Regions from separate parts of the Mangrovibacter phragmitis genome, predicted to be linked through region 1. Evidence: predicted binding sites of a transcription regulator. Region 1 holds the regulator's gene; the other holds the start of a gene.
The links. Region 1 encodes Fur, which represses iron uptake genes when iron is present. Its sites were predicted from a motif close to ATAATAATGAGAACNACTATCAA; they were not measured.
Positions count from the first base shown of each region.

Region 2: a site for Fur is predicted at 2,253-2,275, ahead of MPHASIOC01_RS13495 (Nramp family divalent metal transporter). Genes of this name have one in related genera too.

Region 1 is NZ_CP134782.1:4,034,474-4,039,073, reverse strand. Features, by position in the region: gene MPHASIOC01_RS19630 (beta-glucoside-specific PTS transporter subunit IIABC) at 1-189, shown strand, start outside; gene MPHASIOC01_RS19625 (LacI family DNA-binding transcriptional regulator) at 352-1,356, shown strand; partial or broken gene MPHASIOC01_RS19620 (ChiP family protein) at 1,388-1,626, shown strand; gene fur (ferric iron uptake transcriptional regulator) at 1,831-2,280, opposite strand; gene fldA (flavodoxin FldA) at 2,566-3,096, opposite strand; gene ybfE (LexA regulated protein) at 3,254-3,544, opposite strand; gene ybfF (esterase) at 3,676-4,452, opposite strand.
Region 2 is NZ_CP134782.1:2,795,046-2,799,645, forward strand. Features, by position in the region: gene mgrA (L-glyceraldehyde 3-phosphate reductase) at 1-485, shown strand, start outside; gene MPHASIOC01_RS13490 (DUF2502 domain-containing protein) at 579-896, shown strand; gene MPHASIOC01_RS13495 (Nramp family divalent metal transporter) at 978-2,213, opposite strand; gene MPHASIOC01_RS13500 (NupC/NupG family nucleoside CNT transporter) at 2,573-3,760, shown strand; gene MPHASIOC01_RS13505 (EAL domain-containing protein) at 3,881-4,600, opposite strand, start outside.

The sequences.
Region 1 (4,600 bases):
CTGGTTAAAACAGGTGACTATGTGACCGCCGGTACCCCGTTGATTCAGTTCGATAAAGAAAAGGTAATTGAAGCGGGCTATGACATTACGACGCCGGTACTGGTGGTGAACAGCGATGAACATGCTTTGCTATTTCACCAGCAGTCGGGCAGGGTTGATAGCGGTAACCCTTTATTTTCTGTTGCTTAAATACTCGGGGTCCAGCATTACTGGCCCCACTCTTGTTGCCGCAAAATTGAAACGGCACGCGAAACCCATTACAGTCGTGTAGCCCTGAATACATCTGCCAGTTTTCAGGGCTCAGGCTAACCTGCCTTTCAGGCCGTAGATAATTTGGGGAGTCGTTTTTCAATGGTAAAAATGCTGGATGTCGCGAAAGCCGCCGGGGTATCTAAATCTACCGTGTCCCGGGTGTTGAATGGTAAAGACATCGTCAGTGATGAAATTAAACGCCTGGTGTTTAAAGCCATTGAAGAAACTGGCTACCGGCCTAATTTGTTGGCCCAGCAACTGGCGACGCAGAAAACACGGTTAGTGGGTTTTGTGATGACCAATGCTTTATACAATGGCCCTTATTTCTCAACACTAATTTATGGTGCAGCAACCTGGAGCGAACAATACCAGCATCAGCTTATTTTTGCCGATGGTAAGCACTCAGCAGAAGATGAAACGGCGGCTATTGATTACCTGGTGCGCATGAAATGCGCTGGTATTATGGTTTACCCGCAATACCTCACTCCTGATGAACTGGATGCGATTATTGATACCAGCCCGGTTCCTGTTATTGTTCTCAACCGCACATTACCCCGCCATCCTGAATGCGCTATCAGCGTCCTGCACTATCAATGTGCCCGAATGATGATGGCCTTTATTCTGGATATGGGGCACCGCAACATCGCCTGGATAAGCGGCAGGAATGGGTCTCCAACCAATATTATGCGTTATCAGGCGTATTTAGATGCGTTATCTGAACAGGGTCTTACTCCTGAACCTGCTCTGGCAGTGGCCGGTGACTGGAGTATGGAAAGTGGTTATGCCGCTGCACGGCAACTGATTGAGCAGGCAGTTCCCTTTAGCCTGATCCTTGCCGGTAATGATGATATGGCATTAGGGGCCATGAAAGCGCTGCAAGAGGCGGGAATTGCGGTGCCTGGCGATATTTCTGTTGCCGGGTTTGATGATTCGCGCATTGGCGGTTTTGTTTCTCCTGCACTCACCACCATTAAAATCCCCTTGACTGACATGGTCAAACTGGCCGTTGAACGTTTGTTAGGTATCTCACCGCATACAGATAAATCTTGCGTGAGTTTACCCGGTGAACTGGTCATTCGCGATTCAGTAAAGAACCTCAATTAACCTGTCTGGTTGTTTTCACTTTTCTGACTGCAAAACCAATTTGTCTCACACAACAGGGAACACAAATCTGGATTTTCAGTCCGGTTATCTCGCCGAAATGTTCGGCCTGGAGCTTGCGGTTTTTACCGCAATTGAAATGGCGGAGTCCCCTGAAAGCGGTCACTCCAATGAAATTGCTTGTTATCAGGCAATAAAGCATACAAGGAAGACTGGCGCGGCGATAAGAGTGGTATCCGCCTGTGTAAAGCAGCGGCAAAGTTTAAATACGGCTCTGTGTCAGCGGTAATGTGCCGGTGCGCGCTGTGAGCCCGGATGGCAAGCGCGTACCAGCAGGGGCGTTATTGCTAAGTAATGCTGATTCGCTTGTGGGAGATGGAAGCCCTGCCAGCGGAACAAAGCTCACTGACAAAAAAACCAGGTATTAAGCCTGGCTTTTGTTGATGTCACATTACACAGGCTTACGGGTACACCCGATTATTTGGTGCCTTCGTGTGCATGTTCATCATCACGGCAATCGCCTTCAGCGCAATGACCATAGAGGTACAGACTGTGGTTTGTCAGGCGAATACCATGGCTGGTAGCAATTTCACGCTGGCGAGCTTCGATAGAATCATCGCTGAACTCAATAACTTTACCGCAGTCCAGGCAAATCAGATGGTCATGATGGTGCTGCTGCGTCAGTTCGAATACCGATTTGCCGCCTTCGAAGTTATGGCGTGTAACGATACCGGCGTCATCAAACTGATTGAGCACACGATACACGGTAGCAAGACCAATCTCCTCTCCCATGTCAATCAGTCGCTTATATAAATCTTCCGCGCTGACATGGTGATTGTCCGGCTCCTGCAACACTTCCAGGATTTTTAACCGGGGAAGCGTGACTTTCAGGCCTGCCTTCTTTAATGCGGTATTATTGTCAGTCATGCGGAATATGTCCTGTTGCTTGCAAAGTACCCGTGAATGGGCATACGACGTAATACGCTAAAGTTAATGCGTCTCATTATAGGTTTGACACTCCCTAAAGAAAACCGCAAGTCTCCAGCAAAATTGAAAAATAATAATCTGACAGCACTGGCACATTTACCAAAAAAACATGCTGTCAACTGGATCATTGTACAGCGCTAACGTGAAAAAGTTAAAAAAATGTAGCAATTATTTTTATCGGTTTTACCTATCAATCCGGCGCAATATAGTTGCGCCGTTGAATTATCAGGCATTAATAATGCTATCGAGCTGCATTTCTTCAGAAACTTGCTTAACCCATTTTTCAACACGCTCAGCTGTCAACTCTGGCTGACGGTCTTCATCAATAGCCAGGCCGACAAAGTGGTCGTCATCTGCCAAACCCTTCGAGGCTTCAAAATGATACCCGGCAGTTGGCCAGTGGCCGACGATAACCGCACCACGCGGTTCGATAATGTCACGCATTGTGCCAAGGGCGTCACAAAAATATTCGGCGTAATCTTCCTGATCACCGCAACCGAACAGGGCTACCAATTTACCCGTAAAATCAATTTCTTCCAGTGTAGGGAAAAAATCATCCCAGTCACACTGTGCTTCACCGTAATACCAGGTTGGGATACCAAGCAGCAGAATATCAAAGGCTTCAATATCTTCTTTGCTGCTCTTGGCTATGTCGTGCACTTCAGCAACATCTTTACCAAGCTGTTTTTGAATGCTTTTTGCAATGTTTTCAGTGTTGCCGGTGTCGCTGCCGAAAAAAATGCCTACGATCGCCATGAGTTTAATAACCTCTTGAAACTTAATGTTATGGTGGCGTGAGTTTGTCCACAGATAAGGCAATGATAGCAGAACAGCTTCCCATGCGGAAACAGCTATCACTACCGGGTGCACACGCTGCTACATGAAAAGGAAAAACTGGCCGGGAATGCGTGGATTATATATGACCGGGTTTTGTGTTATCTAACTGAGCCATCAACATCTCTTCAATAAGTTCGCTTCGGCTCATGTTACGCACCTGCGCCAGCTCATTCAGCGCATCTACCGCATCGGCATTCAATTTTAATTCCACACGCTTAAGCCCACGAACCTTATCGCGTTTAAGCTGGTTGCGTTTATTAATACGCAATTGTTCGTGACGTGACAGTGGATTTGTTTTCGGGCGACCCGGACGGCGTTCATCCGCGAACAGATCTAATGTCGTACGGTCCGTTTGTTCTTTTGCCATGATTAGAATAGTGAGGAAAACAGGTGGCTTGAGCAACGTGCTCGGGCGCATTACAGCGCGCCATGATACATCAGGCAACATGACGCGCCAACGCGAAAGCCACATTTGCCAGCCAGTCGGCGGCTTTTTAATCAGTTTTGGTCTGCGGGGTTAAGAAAACGGCGAATCGCGCGGATGACTGCATCGGGTTTTTCCGCATGAACCCAATGACCGGCACCTGCAACCACCCAGGCTTTGGCACAAGGAAATTGAGCCAGCAGTGTTTCACGATACTGTTCCTGAATATAAGGTGACTGCCCGCCGCTGATAAAGAGTGCCGGGTGCGGCCATGGCGCGACGGTTTCCCAGCCGACAATATTGCTGTATTGCGCTTTGAGTACCGGGACATTAAAACGCCACTCACCATTAACAAAGGATTTCAGCAAAAACTGAATAACACCTTCCTCATCGATAATGTTACGCATCACGGTTGCTGCATCTTGCCGGGTAGTGACACCGGCTGCATTGACGGCGTCTATAGCGGCAAAAATAGTGTCATGGCGGCGAACGTGATAATCGACCGGGGCTATATCAATAGCGATCAGTTTTTCAACCCGGTTTGGTGCTTGTTGTGTCACCGCCATTGCGGTTTTGCCGCCCATTGAATGGCCGATGAAAATCGCCCGGTCTATATGCTGTTCGTCCAGCGTATCCAGTACATCCTGAGCCATAGCAGGCCAGGTCATGGTGTCGCTGCGTGCAGACAAGCCATGGTTGCGTAAGTCTATTTGCAGTACGTCGTGGTCCTTCACAAGGTCTCTTGCCAGAACCCCCAAATTGTCCAGCGTACCGAATAATCCATGGATAAGCACAATCGGTGGATTGTTAGTCATTTGTTGAGCAGATTGCAGGCGAGCGTGTAATTTCATAGAAAACTTCTTTTTTTCGCTGTCTCAGGAATAGAGTATTATGTTGGCTATTCTGCCATCCGGCTGCAAGGGTTACAGTTAATTCTGACTTTTGACACCATCCCGGGTTGATGCTATTCGCCATTGGGTTTTGACTCTATAATCCCAA
Region 2 (4,600 bases), 1.2 Mb from region 1:
TGGCGCGTAATGCCAGCCAGATATTGCGGAAAATGGGCACCCCGTGCCTTATTCATCAGCCACGTTATTCTATGTTTGAACGCACTCCAGAACAGGGGCTGCTGGATGTATTGGGTGAAGAAGGTGTCGGTTGTATTGCTTTTTCGCCGTTAGCTGGAGGGTTACTGACAGACCGTTACCTGAATGGTATTCCTGCAGATTCACGCATCGCCAGTGCCAGCCGTTTCCTGACTCCGGACAACCTTACCCCAGAAAAACTCGCCATTATTGGTCAGTTGAATGACCTGGCTCTGCGCCGGGGACAAAAACTGGCACAAATGGCGCTGGCATGGGTACTCAGAAATGAAAATGTGACCTCGGTTCTGATTGGTGCCAGTAAGACCAGTCAGCTTGATGATGCTGCGGGGATCATGAATAACCTGATTTTTTCTGAGGAAGAAAAAGCTGAGATTGAGACTATTCTTGGCGGTAACAGCCTGAAATAAAAAAAATTAGGTTTTCTCTTATCCCCTTGTCATGACATCTCCGTCATGATGCAGGTATGAGACCGTAAGGTCACGATAGTGAAGGAGTAAACCATGTTAAGGTCCCTGATACTTGCTGCTGCGATTATCACGGCAGTGCCGCTGGCAGCAAGCGCCGCCGAAATTACGCTTTTGCCGGCGATTAAATTACAAATTGGCGACCGCGATAGCTATGGCAACTACTGGGATGGCGGCCACTGGCGCGACCGCGATTACTGGCGCCGTAATTATGAATGGCGTGATGGACGCTGGCGCCATCATGATAATGGTCGCCACCGTGGTTGGGATAATGAGCGGGCCTATAAAGAAGGGTACCGGGACGGCTGGCATGACGGCGACGACCGACGTGGTCCTCCACACCATCACCACTGATCTTTATTCAACCTGTACACAAAGCGCCTGTATACAAAGCACCCGGAAAAACGTTGGCGGGTGCTTTTTTACTTAACAGGTTTACATCCCCGGGAATGCGCCCAGCAACAACCAGATATTTAATGCTACCACCACCAGCACAATCCCCCATCCCAACAGTTTAGTGTTACGGCTGTTCACCAGTTCGCCCATCAATCGTGAATCACTGGTGAATACCAACAACGGAATCAATGCCAGGGCTATACCAAAGCTCAACAGCACCTGGCTCATTACCAAAATCCGTGTAGGTTCCAGCCCCAGCAGGATAACCACAAATGACGGGATCATAGTCACTGCGCGCCGGACCCATAAGGGAATGCTGAAGCGGATAAAGCCTTGCATAACCACCTGCCCGGCCAGTGTGCCCACAACTGTAGAAGACAAACCGGCGGCAATCAGGCTCAAACCAAACACCGTGGCGGCACCGTGGCTGAGTAAGGGTTGCAGAGTGAGGTATGCCTGCTCAAGGTCCGCCACGCCTGCATGCCCATTGAAATGGAAGGCCGCCGCCGCAGTTGCCATCATTGCCAGGTTAACAAAACCTGCAATCGCCATGGCTATCCCGACATCCCACTTGGTAGCACAATAACGCTCTTGCTTACTGCCATCATGCAAGTACTGTGTCAGTGACGAGTGCAGGTAGATAACATGAGGCATAATCGTCGCACCTAACACACCAGCGGCAAGGAATACCGCTTCACCGGTTGGCAATGCAGGAATAATCATTCCTTTTGCGAGGTCTGCAATTCGTGGCTGAGAGAAGATGAGTTCCACAATATATGCAGCCGCTACGAATAGCAGCAACCCACCAATGACACGCTCAAGTGGTTTCTGGCCACGTCGCTGTAACATCAGGATGAGCCAGGTCGCAATGCCTGTCAGCACAGCCCCCTGTAATAAAGACACACCAAAAATCAATTTAAAGCCAATGGCGGCACCGATAAACTCAGCCAGGTCGGTCGCCATCGCAATGATTTCCGCCTGAATCCACCAGAACCAAACCAGCGGGCGTGGATAGTGATCACGAATATGCTCCGCCAGGTTTTTACCCGTTGCGATACCCAGTTTGGCTGAAAGGATCTGAATCAGCATCGCCATCAGGTTTGCCCAGACAACAACCCACAGCAACTGGTAGCCAAAACTGGCCCCTGCCTGAATATTGGTGGCAAAGTTACCCGGGTCGATATAACCAATTGCGGCTATAAAGGCAGGCCCCAGCAAGGTGAGCCTGAGTTTTCTCACACTCCGTCCTTTTGTTTGTACATTGCTGTTGGTCATAATCCGCCTCAAAATATAGCCTTTGCTATGTTTCATGCTAACAAAACGATAATGATTATCAAGTTCATTTGGAGTGATAATCATGATTGTTGTGATAGCCGGGAACAATGGAAAAAGGAAGGTTATACGCGTACTGTTACCTGACAGTACCGTGAGAGAAGGTTAACACAATGTAAATTTTTTGATTGATATACGCAACTTTTATCATCTTTACCTAACATAACATTTCTGTATCACAGCTCACGATTTGGCATTACCACCAAACAAGCGCCTAATAATGTGCTATATGTCTCGTTTTATTCTTTCCTGTTGCATAGAATGTGCACGGAAATTTAACCTGCCTCTAATTTGGAGCAAACATGTCCCGTGTTCTGCATTTTATTCTGGCGCTTGCCATTGTCGCGCTACTGGCTTTGCTGGTCAGCCATGACCGTAAAAGCATTCGGCTTCGATACATCGTTCAGTTACTGGTAATTGAAGTTTTACTGGCCTGGTTTTTCCTGCATTCAGAAGCCGGTCTGGGCTTCGTTAAAGGCTTTTCTGAACTGTTCGAAAAATTGCTCAGTTTTGCAAACCAGGGCACCGACTTTGTCTTTGGGAAAATGAATGATCAGGGACTGGCTTTCTTCTTCCTGAAAGTTCTGTGCCCTATTGTGTTCATCTCCGCATTGATCGGTATTTTGCAGCATATTCGTCTATTGCCGGTGATTATTCGCCTGGTAGGTACTTTGCTGTCCAAAGTTAACGGAATGGGGAAACTGGAATCTTTTAATGCTGTAAGCTCACTGATACTGGGACAATCAGAAAACTTTATTGCTTATAAGGATATCCTCGGCAAAATGTCACGCAATCGCATGTACACCATGGCAGCAACTGCAATGTCCACGGTGTCTATGTCAATTGTTGGCGCTTATATGACAATGCTCCAGCCCAAATATGTTGTTGCCGCACTGGTACTCAACATGTTCAGCACTTTTATTGTACTTTCGTTGATTAACCCTTACCGCGTTGATAAAAGCGAAGAAAACTTGCAAATGTCAAATTTGCACGAAGGACAAAGCTTCTTCGAGATGTTAGGAGAGTACATTCTGGCTGGCTTTAAAGTGGCCATTATTGTTGCAGCCATGCTGATTGGTTTTATCGCGCTGATTTCAGCACTGAATGCATTGTTTGCCACGCTGCTGGGTATCTCCTTCCAGGGCATTTTGGGTTATATCTTCTACCCTGTGGCCTGGGTAATGGGCGTACCTTCCAACGAAGCGCTTCAGGTTGGCAGTATTATGGCGACCAAACTGGTCTCTAATGAGTTTGTTGCCATGATGGATCTGCAAAAAATTGCCAGTTCACTGACACCACGAGCAGAGGGCATTCTGTCTGTCTTTTTGGTGTCTTTCGCCAACTTCTCTTCAATTGGGATTATTGCCGGGGCAATTAAAGGCCTGAATGAAGAGCAAGGAAACGTTGTTTCCCGCTTCGGGCTGAAACTGGTATACGGCTCAACGCTGGTAAGTGTGTTGTCTGCTTCTATTGCTGCACTGGTGCTGTAACCCCGCCTGAGCATGGCCTGACTATTCATGCCTGCTCGCCAAACAGGGAGAGTTGCTGCTTTCCCTGTTTGGCAAAGTGCCACTTCCCGGTACTGAAACTACCTTTGCTGCATCGCACCATCATGTCAGCAGCTCAGGCTTACCCACCAGATACCCTTGCAGGTAATCCACCCCTAGGTTGAACAACAATTCACGCTGTGCCGCTGTTTCAACAAATTCGGCTACAACATCCAGCCCGCGGAATTTTGCCAGTGCACAGATAGACTGAACAATAATCACATCCTCAGTACTGCGCGTGATGTTACGAATAAAACAACCGTCAATTTTGATAATATCGGCATCAAGACGTTTCAGGCGCTCATAGTTAGAATACCCCGTACCAAAGTCATCAATCGCTATCATAAACCCGGCCTGGCGGAGTAACTGAATATTACGCGCGGTATGTTCTGCAGTAGAAAAAGCCTGCTCTTCAGTTACCTCAATTACAATGCGGCTGGCATCCACCTCGCTTTCGGTAAACAGGCGCACAATACGTTGAGCTACGCCATTTTGCATGAGTGTTACGGGCATCAGGTTGACCGAAAAGCGCCGATTTTCTCCACGAGCCACAGAGGATGATAAATAGCTCAGTAACTTAGCCATGACCAGCATGTCAAAATGCACACTTAAATCACATTGTGTGATTATAGGTAAAAACGTATCCGGCATCATGATGCGCCCATCCACCATCAGGCGGCTGAGGATCTCGTCGTACCGTTCCCCTGAGCGCCCGACAATAGGCTGCCCTACCAGCAGCAGTTGCCCGTTATCCAGCGCCTGCTTTATCTTCTGAAACAGTTC